Regions from separate parts of the Stenotrophomonas sp. 86156_Sma genome, predicted to be linked through region 2. Evidence: predicted binding sites of a transcription regulator. Region 2 holds the regulator's gene; each other region holds the start of a gene.
What was found. Region 2 encodes FliA, which starts transcription of late flagellar genes. Its sites were predicted from a motif close to TAAAGTTTNNCNNNCNNNGGCCGATAA; they were not measured.
Positions count from the first base shown of each region.

Region 1: the regulator FliA is predicted to act here: its motif matches at 4,819-4,845, upstream of ACZK33_RS23130 (GGDEF domain-containing protein).
Region 3: the regulator FliA is predicted to act here: its motif matches at 4,075-4,101, upstream of ACZK33_RS17305 (methyl-accepting chemotaxis protein).

Region 1 covers NZ_CM151157.1:5,001,673-5,008,783, forward strand. Annotated here, with positions in the region: gene ACZK33_RS23105 (DUF2628 domain-containing protein) at 1-186, opposite strand, end outside; gene ACZK33_RS23110 (D-hexose-6-phosphate mutarotase) at 236-1,102, opposite strand; gene ACZK33_RS23115 (lytic murein transglycosylase) at 1,143-2,411, opposite strand; gene egtD (L-histidine N(alpha)-methyltransferase) at 2,496-3,470, opposite strand; gene egtB (ergothioneine biosynthesis protein EgtB) at 3,467-4,738, opposite strand; gene ACZK33_RS23130 (GGDEF domain-containing protein) at 4,889-6,169, shown strand; gene ACZK33_RS23135 (YchJ family protein) at 6,173-6,565, opposite strand; gene ACZK33_RS23140 (sulfite exporter TauE/SafE family protein) at 6,668-7,111, shown strand, end outside.
Region 2 covers NZ_CM151157.1:2,388,892-2,396,002, reverse strand. Annotated here, with positions in the region: gene flhF (flagellar biosynthesis GTPase FlhF) at 1-1,092, shown strand, start outside; gene ACZK33_RS11205 (MinD/ParA family ATP-binding protein) at 1,079-1,966, shown strand; gene ACZK33_RS11200 (RNA polymerase sigma factor FliA) at 1,963-2,706, shown strand; gene cheY (chemotaxis response regulator CheY) at 2,764-3,156, shown strand; gene ACZK33_RS11190 (protein phosphatase CheZ) at 3,156-3,761, shown strand; gene ACZK33_RS11185 (chemotaxis protein CheA) at 3,764-5,596, shown strand; gene ACZK33_RS11180 (flagellar motor protein) at 5,698-6,438, shown strand; gene motD (flagellar motor protein MotD) at 6,440-7,111, shown strand, end outside.
Region 3 covers NZ_CM151157.1:3,723,206-3,730,316, forward strand. Annotated here, with positions in the region: gene ACZK33_RS17290 (helix-turn-helix transcriptional regulator) at 1-472, opposite strand, end outside; gene ACZK33_RS17295 (hypothetical protein) at 579-983, shown strand; gene ACZK33_RS17300 (hypothetical protein) at 1,061-1,858, shown strand; gene ACZK33_RS17305 (methyl-accepting chemotaxis protein) at 1,922-4,045, opposite strand; gene ACZK33_RS17310 (L,D-transpeptidase family protein) at 4,281-5,243, shown strand; gene ACZK33_RS17315 (M23 family metallopeptidase) at 5,248-5,922, shown strand; gene ACZK33_RS17320 (hypothetical protein) at 5,858-6,526, opposite strand; gene ACZK33_RS17325 (adenylosuccinate synthase) at 6,644-7,111, opposite strand, start outside.

The DNA of each region.
Region 1 (7,111 bases), 2.4 Mb from region 2:
AGCCACCTCGACCTGCGTTGAGGCCTGATCCAGCTCCGCCAACGGCCGCCACGAGGGCATGCCCTCGCACCAGAGCAGCGTTCGCGCCGTGACCGTCCCTTCCCGCTGCAGCTGGCGAAGACCGGCCAGATCCACCGGCCCACTGCTCTGCCTGCCATTGGCGTACCACCATTGTGCTTCCTGCATGTTTTCCGTCCTTGCTACTGCATCGACAAACTGAAACCGCTGCCAGCGCCTACAGCCCGGTACTGGCCAGGGTCTGCACCAGCTGATGGCGCTCACCCGGCGCAAGCGTAATCTGCTCCGGGCCTGCGTTGGCCACTTCCAGGCAAACGTAATCGTGCCAGCCATCGCCGACATCGGCCATTTTCGCTGCCGCCTCCGCACCGGGATTCCAGGCCACCAGCGTCTGGCTGCCTTCGCTGCGGATCTCGATCCGCCGCTGCAGTACGGGATCACGCAGCACGTAATGGCCGCCGGCACCGGTATAGATGCGATCGCTGCGACCGGGGTCACGCGGATCGCGCAATGACCACGGTCCCTGTTGCAGGCGCAGCTGCGCATAGTCCTCGTACTTGTCCAGGTACTGCAGGCCATCGAGGCCCTCGACCTCGACCTGGTTGGCATCGCCCACCCGGAAATAGCTGTGCAGGGCCTGGGTGAAGGTCACCGGCGAGGTTCCGGTGTTCTCGGTGACGAGCTGCTGACGCAGCTGGCGGCCGATGCGCAACTGCATCTGCAGGCGCAGGCCGGGATCGGCGCAGGGTGCAGGTGCCAACTGCAACTCGACCTCACCGTCATCGCTCTGGCTGGCCTGCAGAAGCTCCCAACGCGCGGTGCGCACCAGGCCATGCGCGGGCACATCATTGTTCTGGCCCTGGCGGCCGAACCACGGCCAGCACACCGGGACGCCACCGCGGATGGGCGTGGGCAGCTCGGCGCGCGTGGGCGAAAGCCACAGTACATCGGGCCGCCCATCGGGAATGAACGACAGCAGCTGTCCGCCGAACACGCTGATGACCGCCGTCGCGCTGGGGGTGCGCACGTGCCAGGCCTCCAGCCCGTGATACAGGCCGCTGCTGATGTCCGGATCCGACTGCATGCGATGACGCTCCTTGAAGACCGCGGCGATGATGTCGCGGTCAGCGTGCCTGGGGCAAGGCCTTCTGCGCAGCGGGTGCGATGGCGGCCGCCTCTTCCTGCAGCGCGCGCAGGATGCGTTGGCCGGCACGCCCATCGGCGTTGGCCCAGCCCAGGCGCTGCTGCTCGGACTGGATCGCGCGACGGGTGGCGGTACCGATCATGCCGTCGGCGGTACCGATGTCGTGGCCACGCGCCAGCAGCAGGGTCTGCAGCTGACGGCGTTCATCGCGGCCGATGCCGGGATCATCCGTCGGCCAGGCGGTAGCCAGCCCGTTGCCGCCACGCAGCTGGTCGGCCAGCGTGGCGATCGCCAGCGCATAGCTTTCGGCGGCGTTGTAGCTGTAGATCGCGTCATAGTTGCGGAACACCAGCAGCGCCGGACCCTTGATCCCTGCCGGCAGCAGCAGGGCGGCGCGCGCATCCGCCGGCAGGTTGGCCGGAGCCAGCACACTGCCATCAAGCGCGGTCAGGCCCTGCGCACGCCAGTCGGCCAGGGCGCGACGCTGGGTACGTCCGGCCTGGCTGGCGTTGAAGCCAGCGGGAACAAGAACTTCCATGCCCCACGGCTCGCCACTGCGCCAGCCGGCACGCTTGAGGTAGTTGGCAGTGGAGGCCAGCGCATCGGGAATGCTGCCGACCAGATCGCGGCGGCCATCGCCATCACCGTCCACGGCGATGCGTGCGTAGGTGCTGGGCATGAACTGCGTATGCCCGAAGGCACCGGCCCAGGAACCGGTGAGGCCCTGTGCCTGCAGGTCGCCGCGGTCGATCAGCTTGAGCAGTGCCAGCAATTCACCGCGGAAGAAGGGTTGGCGACGGCCGGCGCAGGACAGCGTGGCCAGTGACTGCAGCAGGGGGCGCTTGCCGAACACGCGGCCGTAGTCGCTCTCCACGCCCCAGACCGCGACGATGGTGGCCGGATCGACGCCGTACTGCGCCGACACTCGATCGAGCAGGTCGCGATGCTGCTGCAGCATGGCGCGACCATCAGCCACGCGCTGGCGATCGACCAGCGCGGCCAGGTAGTCCCAGATCGGCGTGGTGAATTCCGGCTGCGCGTCGAGCAGGCCGAGCACGCTGGGGTCCGGGGTGAGGCCGGCGGTGATTTCGTTGAAGCGCTCGGCGCTGATGCCCTGGCTGGCGGCCGTGGCCTGCAGGCCCGTCAGGCAGCGGCTGAAGGCCGGATCGACGCTGGCATCCGGTGCTGCAGGCAGCGCGGGGGGCGAGGCGAGAGCGGCCGCCAGGCCGAGGGTGGTCAGAATGGGCATGGCGTCCTCCGTGTTGCCGTTGCACGGCCATCTTAGGGGTAGCGGTGCTGCAGAACCTGAAGGGGTACCGGCTGGCCGGCCGCCCTAGATGGCACGCAGCAGGCGCATGCCGTAGGCGGGACTGTCGGCATTCCCGCGCTGCGTGACCTGCAGGCCCGCCTGCTGCAGCAGCGCCTCGAAGCTGTCGTCGGTGTACTTGTGGCTGTACTCCACACGGATCGGTTCGTCCGCGGCGAAGTGGAAGGTGCGGCCGTCCAGATGCACATCCTGCGCCCAGCGGCTGACCAGATCGGTTTCGATGCGCAGCCGCGCGGTGCTGTAGCAGGCACGGTGGTGGAAGCCGTCGAGGTCGAAGTCGCTGCCGATCTCGCGATTGAGCCGGGCCAGCAGGTTGAGAGTGAACGCGGCGGTGACGCCCTGCGCGTCGTTGTAGGCCGCTTCGATCAGCGCCGGGTCCTTGTGCAGATCGATGCCGACCAGGGCCAGGCCGTCGCGGCCCATCGTCTGGCGCATCGCCCGCAGCAGTGCGACCGCGTCTTCGCCTTCAAAGTTGCCCAGCGTGGAACCGGGGAAGAACAGCAGCCGTCGCGCGGGTTCGCGCTCGGGCATGGGAACGGCGACGGGGCGGGTGAAGTCGGCACAGACCGGCAGCATCTCCACCTCCGGCAACGCCGGCGCCAGATGATCGATGCTGGACAGCAGCGCGGCCCGCGAGATTTCAATCGGCGTATAGGCCACCGGGTCGTGAAGTGCGGCCAGCAGCAGCGCGGTCTTGCGTCCGCTGCCGCTGCCCAGCTCCACCACGTGCAGACGCGGGCCAACGCTGCGGGCGATGTCCGGCAGCACACGCTTCAGCAGGGCCAGCTCGGTGCGCGTGGGGTAGTACTCGGGGGTCTGCGTTATCTGCTCGAACAGGCGCGAGCCACGCGCATCGTAGAAGTACTTGGACGGCAGCTGGCGCGGCATACGTGAGAGTCCGGCCACTACGTCGGAGAGGATCTGCTGCCGCCCGGGGGTGAGATCGGTCAATGCCTGCAGCGCGTCATGCACGGTGCTCATGTGAGGTCCCTGGCCAGGCGCAGCCCGGAGAACTGCCAGCGCGCCGGCGGCATGAAGAAGTTGCGGTAGCTGGCGCGCACATGGCCGCGGGGTGTCGCGCAGCTGCCGCCACGCAGCACCCACTGCCCGCACATGAACTTGCCGTTGTACTCACCGAGGTTGCCGGCGAAGGGACGGAAGCCCGGATAGGCGCCATACGCGCTGTGGGTCCACTCCCAGACATCGCCGAACAGCTGCCGTATTCCACTGCCCTGCGCTGCCAGCGGGTGCAGCCGGTCGTCATCGGCGAAATGTCCGCGCAGCGGCTGCGACGCAGCGGCGGCTTCCCATTCGTACTCGCTGGGCAGGCGCGCGCCGGCCCAGCGGGCGCAGGCATCAGCCTCGTAGTAGCTGAGGTGGCAGACCGGCGCGTGCGGATCCAGCTCACGCCAACCGCCGAGGGTGTATTCGCGCTGCAAGGCGTCATCCCAGTACAGCGGGTGCTGCCAGCCCTCGGCTTCGCGCAGCGCCCAGCCTTCGCTGAGCCACCAGCGCGGTTCGCGGTAGCCGCCGGCGTCGATGAAGGCCCGATACTCGGCATTGCTGACGGGACGCTCGGCCAATGCGTGCGCGGGGAGCAGCACGCGGTGCGCTGGCGATTCGTTGTCGTAGGCGAACGCGGCCTGCTGCGGCCAGGCTGCAGCACCGACGGTGACGATGCGCTCGGGTGATTCGATCCAGCCCTGCGCACTGGCAGCGCTGGTGGCAGGCTGCAGGTCCTCGCGGTAGGCGGGCTGCAATGGGTTGCACCAGAACGCATGCTTGATGTCGGTGAGCAGCAGTTCCTGGTGCTGCTGCTCGTGCTGCAGGCCCAGCTGCAGATGTTGCAGTGCCTGTTCATCGAGATCGCCCGCCGCCAACCGCGATTGCACCTGCGCATCGACCTGCTGGCGGTAGTCGCGCACCTGCTGCAGCGACGGGCGCGACAGCAACCCGCGCTGTGGCCGCGCATGCGCCGGACCGATGCTCTTGTAGTAACTGTTGAACAGGTAGTCCCAGGCCGGGTCATGCGCTGGCGCGGTGCCGAAACCCGCCAGCACGAAGCGTTCGAAGAACCAGGTGGTGTGAGCCAGGTGCCATTTGCTCGGGCTGGCGTCAGCCATGCTCTGCAGCATGGCGTCCTCGGCGCTGAGCGGCGCGGCCAGCTGCAGGCTGCGCGTCCGTACATGGGCGAACTGGCGGGCGAGATCGTGCTGCGGGGCAGCGACGGCGGCGGGTACGCTGTCCATGTGGGCAGCATCGGCGCTGGGCGGTGAGTGCGACGTCATGGTTCGGCGTCACTTCGTTCACATGGATGAGCCTGCCGCATTCAAGAAGCCACCACGAACGCCGCTAACGGCAATGCTGCGGCCGCGTCGTCACCGCGCTGGAATTCCTGCTTGCCCCTGCATCCGCTCCGCCAGCCTGCGCATTACCTGTTCGTGCTGCCTGCCGTGCTGGTTGCCGTGGTGGTGTGGACCGCATTGGATACCGCAGACGTGGCCAGCCCGGCGCAGCGCATCCTGCCCTGGCTGCTGGCCTGCCTCGGTGCCGGCCTCGCCCTGCTCTACCACCAGGTGCGCACGTTGTGCCTGCTGATGGTTGTGGCGGTGATGTTCGCGCTGCTGCACCAGGACGTCGCTGGCTACCTGCGCAATGGCCATGTCACCACGCTGACACCGCTGCGCTTCCACGCCATCTCGGCCTGGTTGCCGCTGTTGTCTGCCGGCCTTGCGTTGTGGCCGGAGCGCGGACGGCGGCGCCAGGACCTGCTGCTGCGCGGTATTGCCAGCGGCACCGCGGTGATGATCTTCCTGCTGCTAGCCACACAGCAGCCGCGCGGCATGCACGATCTGCTGTCGAACCGTCACTGGGCCTGGATTCCCGCCGACTGGAACGCGCTGGCGCAGCTGCCGGCGCTGCTGTTCCTGCTGGCGACCGCAGCGTTGGGCTGGCAGGCGTGGCGGCATCCTCGGCCACTGCACACGGCGATGCTGCTGGCCCTGCTGTGCCTGTGGTGGATGCTGCCGCGGATCTTCCTGCAGCCGGTGCTGCTGCCGGCGCTGAGCAGCGCCGCCCTGCTGCTGATGCTGGGCGCGATGCTGCAGGAGTCCTTCCACATGGCCTTCCGCGATGAGTTGACCGGCCTGCCGGGGCGACGGGCATTCAACGAGACCCTGCAGCGGGCACGCGGCATCTACAGCATCGCGATGGTGGACGTGGACCACTTCAAGTCATTCAACGACACCCATGGCCACGACACCGGAGACGATGTACTGCGCCTGGTGGCCTCGCGGCTGGCGCGGGTGGGCGACGGTGGCCGTGCATTCCGCTATGGCGGTGAGGAGTTCGCGGTGGTGTTCCTGGACCGCCCTGCGGCGGCCTGCATGGATGCCGTGGAGGCGCTGCGGCAGAGCATCGAGGAGACCCGCATGCAGCTGCGCGACCGCAGCACCCGCAGCCGCGATGACGAAGCCGGCCGCCAGCAGCGCGGACGCGGTGGCAGCGGCCAGGTGGTACAGGTGACAGTGAGCATCGGCCTGGCCGACAGCCATGTGGATCCGCGCCCGATGGCAGTGGTCAAGGCCGCCGACCAGGCCCTGTATGTGGCCAAGGACGGCGGCCGCAACCAGGTGCGCGCGCACGGCGGCCAGCGCGTGCTGGCTGCGCGCAGCGCGTAGGGCTCAGGCCGCGTCGAAGTAGTACCAGCGGCCGTCGATGCGCTGGAAGCGGCTGTGCTCGGTCATCTTGACCGCACTGCCGCCGCCGACGCGATAGCGCGCGGTGAAGCGGACATCGGCGCTGTCAGCACCGGTGACGGTGTGCTCGTGCACGGTCAGGCCCAGCCAATGGGTACGCTGGCCGGGTGCATCATCCAGCGTCAACTCGGCCGGACGCGTGTCCGGATGCCAGCTCTGGCGCAGGTAATCAGCCAGACCGCGCACGTAGGCGCTGTATCGCGAACGCATCAGGCGCTCGGCATCGGGCGCGGCTTCACCGGCGTGGAAACGGCCGCAGCAGGCGGCATAGTCGGCGGGAAGGCCACAGGGACAGGGATCGGCGGGTTTTCGGCTCATGCCGGCATTGTCGCCGGGTTGCAGGGATTGATCCACGCGCGGCACGGGCCAGCTGAAGCAGGACAGGCGTATGCTGTCGCGCCCCCACCTTGATTGATCGCCGTGCTGGAACTGGTTCCCCCTGAGTTGTGGTGGCTGGTGGTGATCGCCTTCATCGCCGGTCTTGTGGATGCCGCCGTGGGTGGCGGTGGCCTGGTTCAGCTGCCCGGCCTGTTCACGGTGCTGCCGCAGCAGACGCCGGCGATGCTGTTCGGTACCAACAAGTTCAGTTCGATGTTCGGTACCGGTGCGGCTGCCTGGCGCTATGCGCGCAACGTGCGCTTCCCGTGGAAGCCGGTGCTGTTCGCGGCCGGCACCGCCTTCATCTTCTCCTTCGCCGGGGCCACTGCGGTGAGCCTGCTGCCCAAGGACGCGGTGCGCCCGCTGGTGCTGGTGCTGCTGATCGCCATGCTGGCCTACACGTTGTGGAAAAAGGACTTCGGTGCGCTGCACCGGCCGCAGGAGATCGGCCGCCGCGAGCTGGTGATCGCGCTGGCGATCGGTGCA
Region 2 (7,111 bases):
CCGCACGAGACGCATCACGAAAGCGCGGCGTCGGCCGTGCAGCCGCCGCCGCTGCCGACCGCTGCCGTGACCGAAGCGCAGCCCGGGATCGTCGCCAGCGAACCGGCACCGGTCGAAGCCAGCGACGAAACCGGCGCTGCCCCCGTGCTGGCCCCAGCCCCGGCACTGACCCTGGTGGCCCAGGACGACGCCGAGATCCGCCAGCTGCGCCAGGAAGTGGCCGGCATGCGCCATGTGATCGAGCGCGAGATGAACCGCTTCACCGACGAGCGCCTGCGCGGCTGCCCGGTGCGCGCCACCGCGCTGGACCTGATGGACGAGTATGGCTTCGATGCCGGCCTGGCCCGCGACGTGGCCATGCAGATCCCGCTGGAGACCGAAGCCCACCGTGGCCGTGGCCTGATGCTGGGGCTGATCTCGCGCAAGCTGCCGATCGCCCCGGTCGACCCGCTGGAAGAAGGCGGCGTGATCGCCCTGGTCGGCCCGACCGGCGCTGGCAAGACCACCACCATCGCCAAGCTGGCCTCGCGCTTCGCCGAGAAGCACGCGCCGCGTGACGTGGCCCTGGTCACCACCGACACCACCCGCATCGGTGCCCGCGAGCAGCTGTACGGCTACGGCCGCCAGCTCGGCATCGCCGTGCACGAGGCCAACAGCGGCACCGACCTGGACCAGCTGCTGGAACGCCTGAAGGACTACAAGCTGGTGCTGATCGACACCGCCGGCCTGGGCCCGCGCGACCGCGCCCTGGCCGCCCAGCTGCAGTGGCTGCGTGCCGCCCGCCAGGTCCGCACCCTGCTGGTGCTGCCGGCCAACACCAGCTTCGGCGACATGGACGAGGTGGTCCGCCGCTTCGGCGCGGCCAACCTGCAGGGCCTGGTACTGAGCAAGCTGGACGAGACCGGCCGCTTCGGCAACGCCCTGTCGGTGGCCGTGGATCATGCCTTGCCGATCACCTGGGTGACCGATGGCCAGGACGTCCCGGAGGACCTGCACCGGGCCAGTGCAGCCAATCTTGTACTTCGCCTTGAAGATTTGCGCCGCGCGGCCGATATGCCCTGCAACCCGGAGTTGAACCATGCCGTCGCGTGAGTACGCCAAGCTGACCAAGACCTTCCCGCTGTCGGCCACCCGCAGCGAGCCGCTCGGCCCTGTGCGCACCATTGCGGTCACTGGCGGCAAGGGCGGCGTGGGCAAGACGAATGTGTCGGCCAACCTGGCCGTGGCACTGGCTGGCATGGGCAAGCGCACGCTGCTGCTGGACGCCGACCTCGGCCTGGCCAACATCGACGTGATCCTGGGGCTGAACCCCACCTTTACGCTGGCCGACTTGGTCGCCGGCCGCTGCACGCTGGATGACGTCATCGTCGAAGGCCCGAACGGCGTGCTGGTGGTCCCGGCCGCATCCGGCCGCCGCCACATGGCCGAGCTGGCCCCGGCCGAGCACGTTGGCCTGGTCAACGTGTTCTCCGAACTGGAGCGCGAGCTGGACATCATGGTGGTGGACACTGCCGCGGGCATCACCGATGGCGTGCTGACCTTCTGCCAGGCCGCACAGGACACCGTGGTGGTGGTCTGTGACGAGCCGGCCTCGATCACCGACGCCTACGCACTGATCAAGGTGCTGTCGCGCGAGCGCGGCGTGGACCGCATCCAGGTGGTGGCCAACATGGTGCGCGACCCGAACGAGGGCCGCGTGCTGTACGAAAAGCTGACCCGCGTCTGCGAGAAGTTCCTTGCCGATGTCTCGCTGAACTACCTCGGCTGCGTGCCGCAGGATGACTGGCTGCGCCTGTCGGTGCAGCGCCAGCAGCCGGTGGTGAAGGCCTATCCGTCCAGCCCGGCGGCGCTGGCGATCACCGAGATCGCGCGCCGTACCGCGCGCTGGCAGGCGCCGACCGAACCGCGTGGCGGCGTCGAGTTCTTCCTCGAACGCATCCTCAAGCAGCGTGGGGTGACGGCATGAAAGGCGCAGCCCAGTACAGGGAAGTGCAGCGCTCGGCGGCGAACGAAGTCATCGCCCAGCATTCGGACCTGGTGCGGCGCATCGCCCACCACCTGGCCGCGCGCCTGCCGGCCAGCGTCGAGGTCGACGACCTGATCCAGGCCGGCATGATGGGACTGATCGAAGCCTCGCGCAGCTATGACGCCGACCAGGGTGCTTCTTTCGAGACCTACGCCTCGATCCGCATCCGTGGTTCGATGATCGACGAGATCCGCCGTGGTGACTGGGTCCCGCGTTCGGTGCACCGCCGTGCACGTGATGCCGCCGCCACCATCCGCCGCCTGGAACAGAGCAGTGGCCGTGCCGCCAGCGCCACTGAAGTGGCCGCCGCGATGGAGATGCCGCTGCCCGAGTACCTGCGGCTGATGGAAGACGCTGCACGTGGCCAGGTGCTGAGCCTGGAATCGCGCATCGAGGACCAGGGCGAGCTGGACACCGTCGCCCAGGGCGGGCCGACACCGCAGCAGGTACTGGAGCGCGGCGAGTTCGGTCGCGAGCTGGGCAAGGCCATCGGCCACCTGCCCGAGCGCGAACAACTGGTGCTCTCGCTGTACTACGAGCAGGAACTGAACCTGAAGGAGATCGGCGCGGTGCTCGGCGTGAGCGAGTCGCGGGTCTGCCAGATCCACGGCCAGGCGGTACTGCGCCTGCGTGGCCGGCTGAAGCTGTTCGAGGCTGCCGACGCAGGCCTCGAAGAATGAACATCCCCGAGGCGGCTGCCCCCGGCCATCCGGAATGAACAACAAAGGAATTCTGCTTTGAACAAGAACATGCGCATCCTGATCGTCGACGACTTCTCGACCATGCGTCGAATCGTCAAGAACCTGCTGGGCGATCTGGGCTTCACCAATACCGCCGAAGCCGAGGACGGGCATGCCGCGCTGTCGCTGCTGCAGAGCCAGCCGTTCGATTTCGTGGTCACCGACTGGAACATGCCGGTGATGACCGGCATCGAGCTGCTCAAGGCCATCCGTGCCGATGCCAAGCTGAAGACCCTGCCGGTGCTGATGGTCACGGCAGAAGCCAAGCGCGAGCAGATCATCGAAGCTGCCCAGAGCGGCGTGAACGGCTACATCATCAAGCCGTTCACCGCGCAGACGCTGGAAGAGAAGCTCGGCAAGATCTTCGAACGCCTGGCGGCCAGCGCCTGATGGATACCACGGTCGACAAGAACGCCCTCGCCCTGCGCCTGCAGGAGGCCCTGGACGCGCTCGAATCCGGTGACGAGGCCGCCTGGCGGCAGCGCATCGACGGGCTGGTCGCGCTGCGCACGCAGCCGATGATGAGCGGCCTCTCGCGGCTGGCCCGCGAGCTGGGACAGGCGCTGGGCGAACTGCCGACCGTGCCGAGCGAAGCCGGCGAACTGGACGACGCCTGCGCGCGACTGGACCACGTGGTGGCGATGACCGAACAGGCGACGCACCGCACCCTGGACCTGGCCGAGGAATGCCGCAGCCTGACCGAACAGCTGCGCGCCGAAGGCCTGCAGCCGGGCCAGGACGCGCAGCTCGAGCGCATCCGCCACAACCTGACCGAGATCGCCCTGACCCAGAGCTACCAGGACCTGACCGGGCAGATCATCCGTCGCGTGGTCGGCATCGTCCGCCGCGTGCACGAAGGCTTCGGCGCGCTCGGCCTGCCGCCGGAACAGCATCGCACCGACCCGGAACTGGCCGGGCCGGCACTGAAGGGACTGGACCGCCACGCGGTCTCGCAGAACGACGCCGACGACCTGTTGTCGGATCTGGGGCTGTAAGCATGAGCGCGGTATCCGACGACATCACTGCCGATTTCATCATCGAGGCGCAGGAGATCCTGGATCGCCTCGGCGAACAGCTGGTGTCGCTGGAGCAGGCACCGCAGGACAGCGACCAGCTCAACGCGGTGTTCCGCGGCTACCACACGCTCAAGGGCGGCGCCGGCTTCCTCGGCGTCACCGCCATGGTCGAGCTGTGCCATGCCGCTGAAGAGGCGCTGGGCGCCGCACGTGCCGGCCAGGCCGTGCTGCAGGCCCACCACTTCGACGCGGCCCAGCAATCGCTGGACTACCTGCAGTCGATGCTGGACGCGGTTTCCTCCGGCACCGAGCCGGGCTATGCGCCGCCGGACCTGATCGCACAGTTCGACGTGCACGGCGGTGCCGTGGTTGCACCCGCCGCCGCCGCAGCACCCACCGCGGGTGGCAGCGACCTGATCACCGACGACGAATTCGAGGCTCTGCTCGACCAGCTGCATGGTGGCAACGCGCCGACCGCGGTCGCGCCAGCGAAGAAGGCCGACGACGGACTGATCAGCGAAGACGAGTTCGAAGCCCTGCTCGACCAGCTGCACGGTGGCGCGGCACCGGGCACCAAGCCTGCGGCCGTGGTGGCACCGGCACCGATCGCAGCGCCGCGCCCGGTCGCCGCACCGGCACCGGCGGCGAAGCCGGCCGCCAAGCCGCTGGCCGAGGCCGAACATACCGTGCGCGTGGACACCAAGCGCCTGGACGCGATCGTCAACCTGATCGGCGAACTGGTGCTGTCACGCAATCGGCTCAAGACCCTGCGTGCACGCCTGCGCGATGAAGAGCTGGACCGCGCCGTGTCCACTCTGGATATCGCCACCGCCCGCCTGCAGTCGGCAGTGATGCGCACCCGCATGCAGCCGGTGGGCAAGGTGTTCTCGCGCTTCCCCAAGGTTGCCCGCGACGTCGCCCGCTCGCTGAAGAAGGAAGTGGACCTGGAACTGATCGGCGCCGAGACCGAGCTCGACCGCAACCTGGTCGAAGCGCTGGCCGACCCGCTGGTGCACCTGGTCCGCAACGCCATCGACCATGGCGTGGAAATGCCCGACCTGCGCGAGGCACAGGGCAAGCCACGGATGGGCCATGTGCGCCTGTCCGCACAGCAGGAAGGCGACTACGTCAGCATCGAGGTGCAGGACGATGGCGCCGGCATCGACCCGGAAAAGCTGCGTGCCAAGGCGCGCGAGAAGGGCCTGATCGATCCGGAAGCCGCCGCGCGCCTGAGCAGCGAGGAGTGCCTGCACCTGGTGTTCCTGCCCGGCTTCTCGACCAAGCAGCAGGTCACCGACATCTCCGGTCGTGGCGTCGGCATGGACGTGGTGCAGTCACGCATCCGCGAACTGAGCGGCCAGATCCAGATCCAGTCGGAGCTGGGCCGTGGCAGCCGCTTCCTGATCCGCGTGCCGCTGACCCTGGCGATCCTGCCGACCCTGCTGGTGCAGGCCGGCGAGGACGTCTATGCGCTGCCGCTGGCCCGCGTGATGGAAGTGCTGCACGCGCCGCGCACCTCGCTGGGCTGGTTCGATGGCCGTGCCGTGCTCGACCGCCGCTCGCACACGCTGCCGCTGGTCGATCTGCGCCAGTGGCTGGATGTGACGCCGGCCGCCTCGCCGCTGCTGACCATCGTGGTGCTGCAGGCTGGCGAAGCGCGCTTCGGGCTGGTCGTGGACCAGGTACGCGGGCGTGAGGAAGTGGTCATCAAGCCGCTGCCGAAGGCGCTGCGCGGCCTGCGCGGTTATGCCGGTGCAACCTTGATCGGCGATGGTCGCATGGCGCTGATCCTGGACGTGGACGGGCTGCGATGACCCCCGCCGGGCCATGCCCGGCGCCCCGAAAACTGTGACTACCGTCTGTACGCGATCTACCGGTGTCTCAAGTCCCATTCATACACGCCGATACCGGAACCATGGATAGACTCAGCCTCATTGGACTCTTTCTCGCCCTGGCCTCGCTGGTCGGCGGCAGCATCCTCAAGGGCGCCGGCCTGGCGTCGTTGTGGTCGCCTGCGGCGTTCGTGATCGTCATCGTCGGCACCGTCGCCGCGATCCTGCTGCATACCTCGCCGGCGGTGTTCAAGCATGCCTTCAAGATCGTGCGCTGGGTCGTGCGCCCGCCGCACAGCGATCGCCGCGAACTGATCCAGCAGATCGTCGAGTGGAGCAACATCGCCCGCCGCCAGGGCCTGCTGGGCCTGGAATCGCAGGTGGAAGCACAGCAGGACCCGTTCCTGCGCAAGGGCCTGCAGCTGCTGGTGGACGGCGTCGAACCCGAATCGATGCGGCACATGCTGGAAATCGAACTGGGCAGCCAGGAACACCAGGACCAGGCCGGTGCCAAGGTCTTCGAAGCGATGGGCATCTATGCACCAACGCTGGGCATCATCGGTGCCGTGCTTGGCCTGATCGCGGTGATGAAGAACCTGGCCGACCCGAGCAAGCTCGGCCACGGCATCGCCGCAGCGTTCACCGCCACCATCTACGGCATCGCCTCGGCCAACCTGCTGTTCCTGCCGGTGGCCGCCAAGCTCAAGAGTGTGATCTCGCACAACACCCGCGACCGCGAAATGGTCATCGAAGGCCTGATCTCGATCGCCCAGGGCGAAAACCCGCGCAACATCGAAACCAACCTCTCCGGCTTCCTGCACTGACATGGCCCGCCGCAAGCACCACGAAGAGCACGCCAACCACGAAGCATGGGCGATCCCCTATGCCGACCTGATGACGCTGCTGCTCGCCTTCTTCGTGGTCATGTACGCGATTTCCTCGGTGAACGAAGGCAAGTACCGGATCATGGCCGACGCACTGACCGATGCCTTCGGGGGCGCGCCGCGCACGATCAATCCGGTACAGGTGGGTAACAAGCAGGTGCAGGGTGGCGGCTGGGACAGCCCTTCGGTGATCAAGTCCGGCACCAAGATCGGGCCCTCGGCGCCTGCGCCGTCGCACGACCCGACCCTGCTGCCGTCGATGGCCTCGCAGATGCGCATGCCTGTTTCGGTGCACAACCAGGAGCAGATCGCGCGCGCCGAGCGCCAGCTCAACAGCATCGCCGACCGCCTGACCGCCGCGCTCGCGCCGCTGATCGACCGCGGCATGATCAGCGTGCGCCGCACCGAGCTGTGGATCGAAGTCGAGATCAACAGCGACATCCTGTTCCCCACCGGCTCGGCGGCGCTGGACGTGCATGCGCGGCAGACCCTGGCCAGCCTGGCCGAGGTCCTGCGCGACGTACCCAACAGCGTGCGCGTGGAAGGCCACACCGACAACGTACCGATCGCCACCGCCACCTTCCCGTCGAACTGGGAACTGTCGGCCGGGCGC
Region 3 (7,111 bases), 1.3 Mb from region 2:
AGAAACCGGTGATGTCCAGCAGGGTCTGCATGCGCACGTTATCGGCGTAGTGCGCGTTGAGGTGGGCCAGCGCCAGCCGCAGCTGCTCGTACTGGGTGCCGAGGCTGTCCTTCTGGCCGAGGTCGCGGGATATGCCGATCAGGCCCTCGATGGCCCCATCGACCACCAGCGGGCGCTTGCAGGTCAGGCACCAGCCCGGTTCGCGGTTGGCGAACAGGTGCAGCTCCATCAGGTTCTCGATCACCTCACCGGACAGCACGCGGGCGTCCTGGTCGACGTAGTCCGCACTGAGGCCGGTCGGGTAGATCTCGGCCGCGGTACGCCCGATCACGTCCTTGCGCGCGCGCAGCCCCAGCCGCCGCAGCATGGTCTGGTTGACGTGGGTGTAACGCCCCTGAAGGTCCTTGATGAAGAACAGCACATCCGGGATGGCGTCGAACAGGGCTTCGATGTCGGCGGGCTCGACTCGCATGCCACAAGCATAGCCGAGGCCCCTTGCCGGTGCGATCACCCTTGCGGGACTTGCGCTTAACGCCGCCAGGCCCACCGTGGGGCCAGCCCCCACCGGAGAACCGGCCATGCCCCGCGGTGACAAGTCCGCCTATACCGAAAAGCAGAAGCGCCAGGCCGAGCACATCGAAGAGAGCGAGCGCGAGCGCGGTGCCAGCGAAAGCACCGCAGAGCGCATAGCATGGGCCACTGTGAACAAGCAGGACGGCGGCGGCAAGCGCAGTGGCAGTGGGCGCAAGGTGGCAAAGAAGGTCACCACCAGGAAGGTGGCTGCCAAGAAGACTGCTACGAAGAAGGCGCCGGCCCGCAAGACGGCCACGAAGAAGGCAACAAAGAAGACGGTGGCGAAGAAGGCCACCACCCCTGCATCGCGTAGTGCTGCCGCGAAGAAAGCGGCGAAGACCCGTGCGGCGAGGAAGACCGCGCGAAAGGTGGCGGCGAAGAAGGCGGCACGTACCCGCGCCAGCAGCTGAGCCCGTCAATCGGGATTGACGCCCGCAGATCAGCCATACTTCTCCAAGCCGCTGGACGCGGCAAAGAGGAATCATCCATGAATGTCCAATGCTCCACAGCTTTGGCAGCCCTGCTATCGATGGCACCCGCTGCGCATGCGTTCACCGCCTCTGACCCACCCCACGAATCCCGTCAGGCTGCGACCGCGACTGCGGACGCCGATATTGCGCGGATCGAATCTCTCGGCCGGTCATTGTTCGAACATGATCTTGCCGCCGAACGCGCAACCGACGCACTCGTAGCGAAGGGAATGCGCAAGGATGACCGCGTTGCTGGATGGGTCACCGAACAACGCGACAACCGCTATGTCGTCAGTATCCTCGGAGGTGACAGTAGCGTGCTGTATCGGGTAGTCACCGACGACAAGGGAACGCTTGCCGGTCCTGTACAGACCCTGTCGCCACCCGAGCCACTATCGCCTTATGAGGCCGGCGCGGCAGCTGCGCGTGCACTGGCATTGAGCAGCAAGTTTCAAGCGTGCTCGAAGAACTACAACACGGTCGTGCTACCGAACGTGGACGGCACGGCAAATGCCTGGAGTGTCTACCTGCTTCCCGGCACATTCGATCCTGCAGCGGTGCCTCTGGGGGGAAGCCATCGCGTGGAAATCGCGGATGAAAAGATCACTTCCAGCCGGCCTTACACCCTCTCCTGCATCACGCTGCAGCGTCCACCGCGGAAGGGTGCCATGATGGTGACCCACCTACTCGATCCAACGCCGACCGAGGTCCACGTTTACTGGAGTCTCTGGGCACGCGCGCCACTGTTCGTGAGTACGGCCAAGGACGTGATCTGGAAGATTGAGAACGGACATATCAGCAAAGTCGTGGACTGACATCCGGTCACACCATGGACGCCCATGGTGTGACCGGCACCACAACGCTTACCGCGCAGCAGCTCAGGCTGCGCGACGCGGCACAACCGAAGCTGTGTCGCCTTCCACCTTGAACACCGACACCGACGTGGTCAATGCATGCGCCTGTTCCTCCAGCGCGCGGCTGGCGGCAGTGGCTTCTTCCACCAGCGCGGCGTTCTGCTGGGTCACCTGGTCCATCTGCACCACCACCTGGTTGACCTGCTCGATACCGGCGGCCTGTTCCTTGCTGGCCGCAGCGATATCGCTCATCAGCTGGGTCGTGCGCGAACTTGCCTGTGCCACGCGCGCGATCGCGGCTTCGGATTCAACGGTCACTGCCAGGCCACTCTTCACCTTGGCAGCGGCGTCTTCGATCAGCTCCTTGATCTCCTTGGCGGCGACACCGGCACGCTGCGCGAGCGTGCGCACTTCACTGGCGACCACGGCGAATCCACGGCCCTGCTCACCTGCACGCGCCGCTTCCACCGCAGCATTCAGCGCCAGGATGTTGGTCTGGAACGCAATGCCGTCGATCACCGTGGAGATTTCCGAGATGCGTGCCGAGGACTGGTCGATCTCACCCATGACCGAGGCCATCTGTGCCATCGCCTGCTCGGTCTCGCGCACGGCGGCACCGGCCGCATGCGCTTCACTGTCGGCCTGACGCGCCAGCTCGGCGTTCTGGCGCACGGTGGAGGTCAGTTCCTCCATCGATGCGGCCGCTTCTTCCAGATTGGCTGCCTGCTGCTCGGTACGGCGCGACAGGTCGTTGTTGCCGGCGGCCAGTTCCTGCGCCGCGTTGTTGATGCTGTCGGCAGCCACCTGGATGCCACGCACGATGCCGGTCAGCTGTGCGGTGGTGGTGTTGGCGTCGTCACGCATGCGTGCGAACACGCCGTCGTACTCGCCATCCATGCGTGCGGTCAGGTCGCCGTGCGAGATCGCGCGCAGCACGTCGGAAACATCGGCGATGCTGGCCTGTGAACTGGCCATCATGCCGTTGAGGTGCTCGACCATCGCCTTGAACTGGAACTGGAACGCAGCGGCATCACCACGCATGCTGAAATCACCAGCGCGTGCGGCGCGGGCCAGTTCATCGATCTGCGCGTTGATCGCCATCAGGCTCTGCTTCACCGCGGCCAACGTACGGGTCAGCGTGCCCTTCTCGCCGGGGTAGTCGGGCAGGTCGCGGCTGAGGTCGCCGATGGCGTAGCGCTGCATCACTTCGGCCATCAGCAGCTCCACCTGCACGTGCGATTCGACCAGGCTGTTGGTGGCCTGCACCATGCGGCCGAAGTCACCGGGGAACGCCGTGGCGTCCATGCGATAGCGGATCGCGCCCGCCTCATGCTGCTCAGCCATCTGCAGCTGTGCGCCGATCGCCGCCTGCACGCTCTGCCGGACGCTGGCCATCGCCTCGCCCAGCTGAGTCAGTTCGTCACGGCCGCCAAGGCGGAACTCCTGGTCCAATTGTCCCTTGGACAGGCGCTCGGCCAGGTTCACCGCGCGGGCCAGCGGACCGGTCAGGCTGCGGCCGATCATCACCGAGGCACCAATGCCCACCAGCAGCGCGACGCCGCCCAGCACCAGCAGCTGCAGCAGGCTGCGCTCACCCAGGCGGATCGCCTCGGCGGCGGCATCACGGCTTTCCTTCTCTTCGAAGTCCACGCCATCGGACAGCGCCTTGTTCCAGCCGTTTGCCGCTTCCTGCACCGGGCCCAGGGTCAGCGCCACGGCGCCCGGGTAGTCGCCCTGCTCCATCAGTTCGCTGGTCTGCTTGTTGAGCGGGCGCGCAATGGCACGCTTGGCGGCGATGGTTTCGGCAATGGCCTTGCCGTCGGCGTCGCTGGGCAGCGCCTGATAGGCGGTCCAGCTGGCCTCGTAGCGCTTCACCAGATCGGCGATGCGCTGCTCGTCGTGGCCACGGTCGTCGCCCTGGCGGATCAGCATCTCGCGACGCACCACCATCATCTGGTTGTTGGCATCGAGCATCTGCGACAACAGGCGCACCTTGGCTACGCTGACGTCGACCACCTGCTGCATCGCGCGCTTCTGCACGACACTGGCGGTGGCGCCGGTGGCCACCACGGCGGCAACCAGCAGCAGCAACAGGCCAAAGCCCAGCCCAAGACGCCAGGCAACCCTGACGTTCCTCAAGTAGTTCATGGGGGTATCCAAAACGGGGGGATGCGCCCTTATCGGCGGCCCGGCAGGCAATCTTGATCGCCATCCGTCGACGGCGTCGGCCACCGTTCACCTTGGTGAGCCCCCGGCGCAGCAGCACCTGCGCGCTGGACACAGCTGCAATACCCATGGCTGCTCATGCGGGCATCAGATCCCTTTCACGGTGGCTCGGCGGCGGCTGCGGGCAAGGTGGTGGCGTGACCTGCTGGAGATCCCAATGCCCTTGCCCGTGTCCCGATCCACCCTGCTCGCTCTCTCGCTGCTGGCGTCGCCAGCCTTCGCGCAGGCGACGCCGCCCGAACTACCTGCCCCCATTGCCGAGAAAGCCGGGCCGGATGTGGCACCCCACTCCGCCCTGCACGCCCAGGTGCTGCTGGATCGCGCGAATTTCTCCCCTGGCCAGATCGATGGCGAAGTGGGCAGCAACCAGCGACGCGCGGTGTCGGGTTTCCAGGCAGCGCATGGGCTGGACGTAACGGGTGAACTGGACGACACCACCTGGAAGGCCCTGCAGGCCGATACCGTTGGGCCGTTGGCCAGCTACACGCTGACTGCTGAGGATGTCGCCGGTCCGTTCCAGGCCACTCCGAAAGGGCCCGCCGCCCAGGCCAAGCTCACATCGCTGGGCTACGGCAGTGTGGAAGAAGCCCTCGGCGAGCGCTTCCATGCCTCCCCTGAGCTGATGAAAGTGCTCAATCCCGGCGTGGACCTGACCAAGGCTGGCAGCCGCATCCAGGTACCCAACATCGCACTGGCCGCATTGCCGAAGGCGGCGAAGATCGTGGTCGACAAATCCGATTCCACGCTGCAGCTGCTGGATGCGCAGGGCAAGGTGATCGCACAGGTGCCGGTGTCGTCGGGTAGCCAGCACGACCCGTTACCGATCGGCGAATGGAAGATCCTGGGCGTTTACCGCGACCCGCCGTTCCACTACAACCCGAAACTGTTCTGGGATGCCCGCAGGGGCGAAAAGAAGGCCACCCTGCCACCGGGCCCGAACAATCCGGTCGGGCGGGTCTGGATCGATCTGTCCAAGCCGCATTACGGCCTGCATGGCACGCCCGAACCCGGCCATGTGGGCAAGACCGAATCGCATGGCTGCGTGCGCATGACCAACTGGGATGCGCTGCGCGTGGCCGATGCCGTGGATACCTCGGTACCCGTGGTGATGCAGGAGTGAGCCGATGCGCCTTTCGCAACTGATCGTGCTGGGCGTTCTGCTGGGGCTGGGTGCAGGCTGGTGGCTGCACCGCGATGCGGGTGATCCGGTACCCGCCCCGCTGCCGCAAGCGCAATCGGCACTGGCAGCGGCGCCGGCGAAGGAATCTGTAGCGACACCCGCAACAGCCCCACCCGCCAACACCGCGCCGTCGGCCGCGCAGACTGCGGATGCACCATCCGGTCTGCTGCTGCCGGTGCAGGGTATCCATGCGTCCCAGCTGCGCGATACGTTCACCGATGCACGCAGCGAGGGCCGCGTACACGATGCCATCGACATCATGGCCGATACCGGTACGCCGGTGCTGGCGGTGGCCGATGGAACGGTTGAAAAACTGTTCGACAGCGAGCGCGGCGGCTTGACGATTTACCAGTTCGAGCCCAGCGGGCGCTGGTGCTACTACTACGCGCATCTGCAGCGCTACGCCGATGGCCTGGCGGAGAAGCAGGTGATCAAGCGCGGAGAGGTGATCGGTTACGTGGGCAGCACCGGTAACGCCAGCGCCGAGGCCCCGCACCTGCACTTTGAAGTGCACGTGCTGGGCCCGGAAAAACAGTGGTGGAAGGGAGAGTCGATCAATCCGTATCCGCTGTTGAAACAGGCGGCATCGACGCCCGACGCTGCCAGCGCCGCAAGGTGATGGTGAATACCACCAGCGCAGCGCCCGGAATCAGCAGGAACAACGCCGCCACCTTCCAGAAGAAGAACGGCCACAGCCACGCGTAGTCCAGGTCGGTCAGCTTCAGCACGTCCATCGGTGGTAGCAGTTCCACCGAGGCCACGCGCCCCGCCAGCGCGGGCTCGACCTCCAGAACGGTCACCCGCAGCCACGAACGCCCGCGCGGCAGCGCATCCCCCCGGCCATAACCGAAATACGAGGCGGCAAATCCAGCAGGTTCAACCGACTCGAGCGCGCGGGTGATGCCGGAACCCGGCACGCCCGAACGCGTTTCGGCGCGGAAGTCGGTCTGATCTGTCGGGGTTTCCACGCGCAGGCGCACTTCAGGATCGATCGTCGTGGAAGTACCGTCATCCGCGTAACGCAGGCGCAGCCGCAGTTGGTCATCGATGAAGCGGTAGACCGTGACCTCGGCCGTCGCACCCGGGCTCAGCACCAGAGGCAGCACCTGCGTGCGTGAGGCCATGTGGTTGGCGATCGCTCCCAGCACCAGCACCGCGCAGGCAAGCGCCCACAGGCTCCACAGCACCCACAGGGTGATCCGCACCACCGTTACGCCCTTCACGCTGACATCCGGGTCATCACGTCATTTCCCTGCTGGCCGTGCCGACACAGTAACGAAAAAGCCCCGCTTTCGCGGGGCTCTTCCTGTCACCTACGCCGGGCAGCGCCCGGCGCTACCTCAGGCGAACGGATCCTGCAGGACCATGGTGTGGTCGCGGTCCGGGCCGGTGGAGACGATGCTGATCGGGCAACCGGCCAGCTCTTCCAGCGAACGCAGGTAGGCACGTGCGGCCGGTGGCAGGTCGTCCCAGTTGGTGATGCCGTGGGTGTTCTCGCTCCAGCCCGGGAACTCCAGGTACACCGGGGTGCAGTCTTCCCAGCCCTGCGCGTCCAGCGGCGCGTACTCGGTGCGCTTGCCGTTGTATTCGTAGGCGATGCAGACCTTCAGCTTTTCCATGCCATCCAGCACGTCCAGCTTGGTGATGCACAGGCCGCTGATGCCGTTGATGGCCACGGCGCGCTTCAGCGCGACGATGTCCATCCAGCCGCAGCGACGCGGACGGCCGGTCGAGGCACCGTACTCGGCGCCGCGGTCACGGATGCCCTGGCCGACTTCGTCGTCCAGCTCGGTCGGGAACGGGCCGCC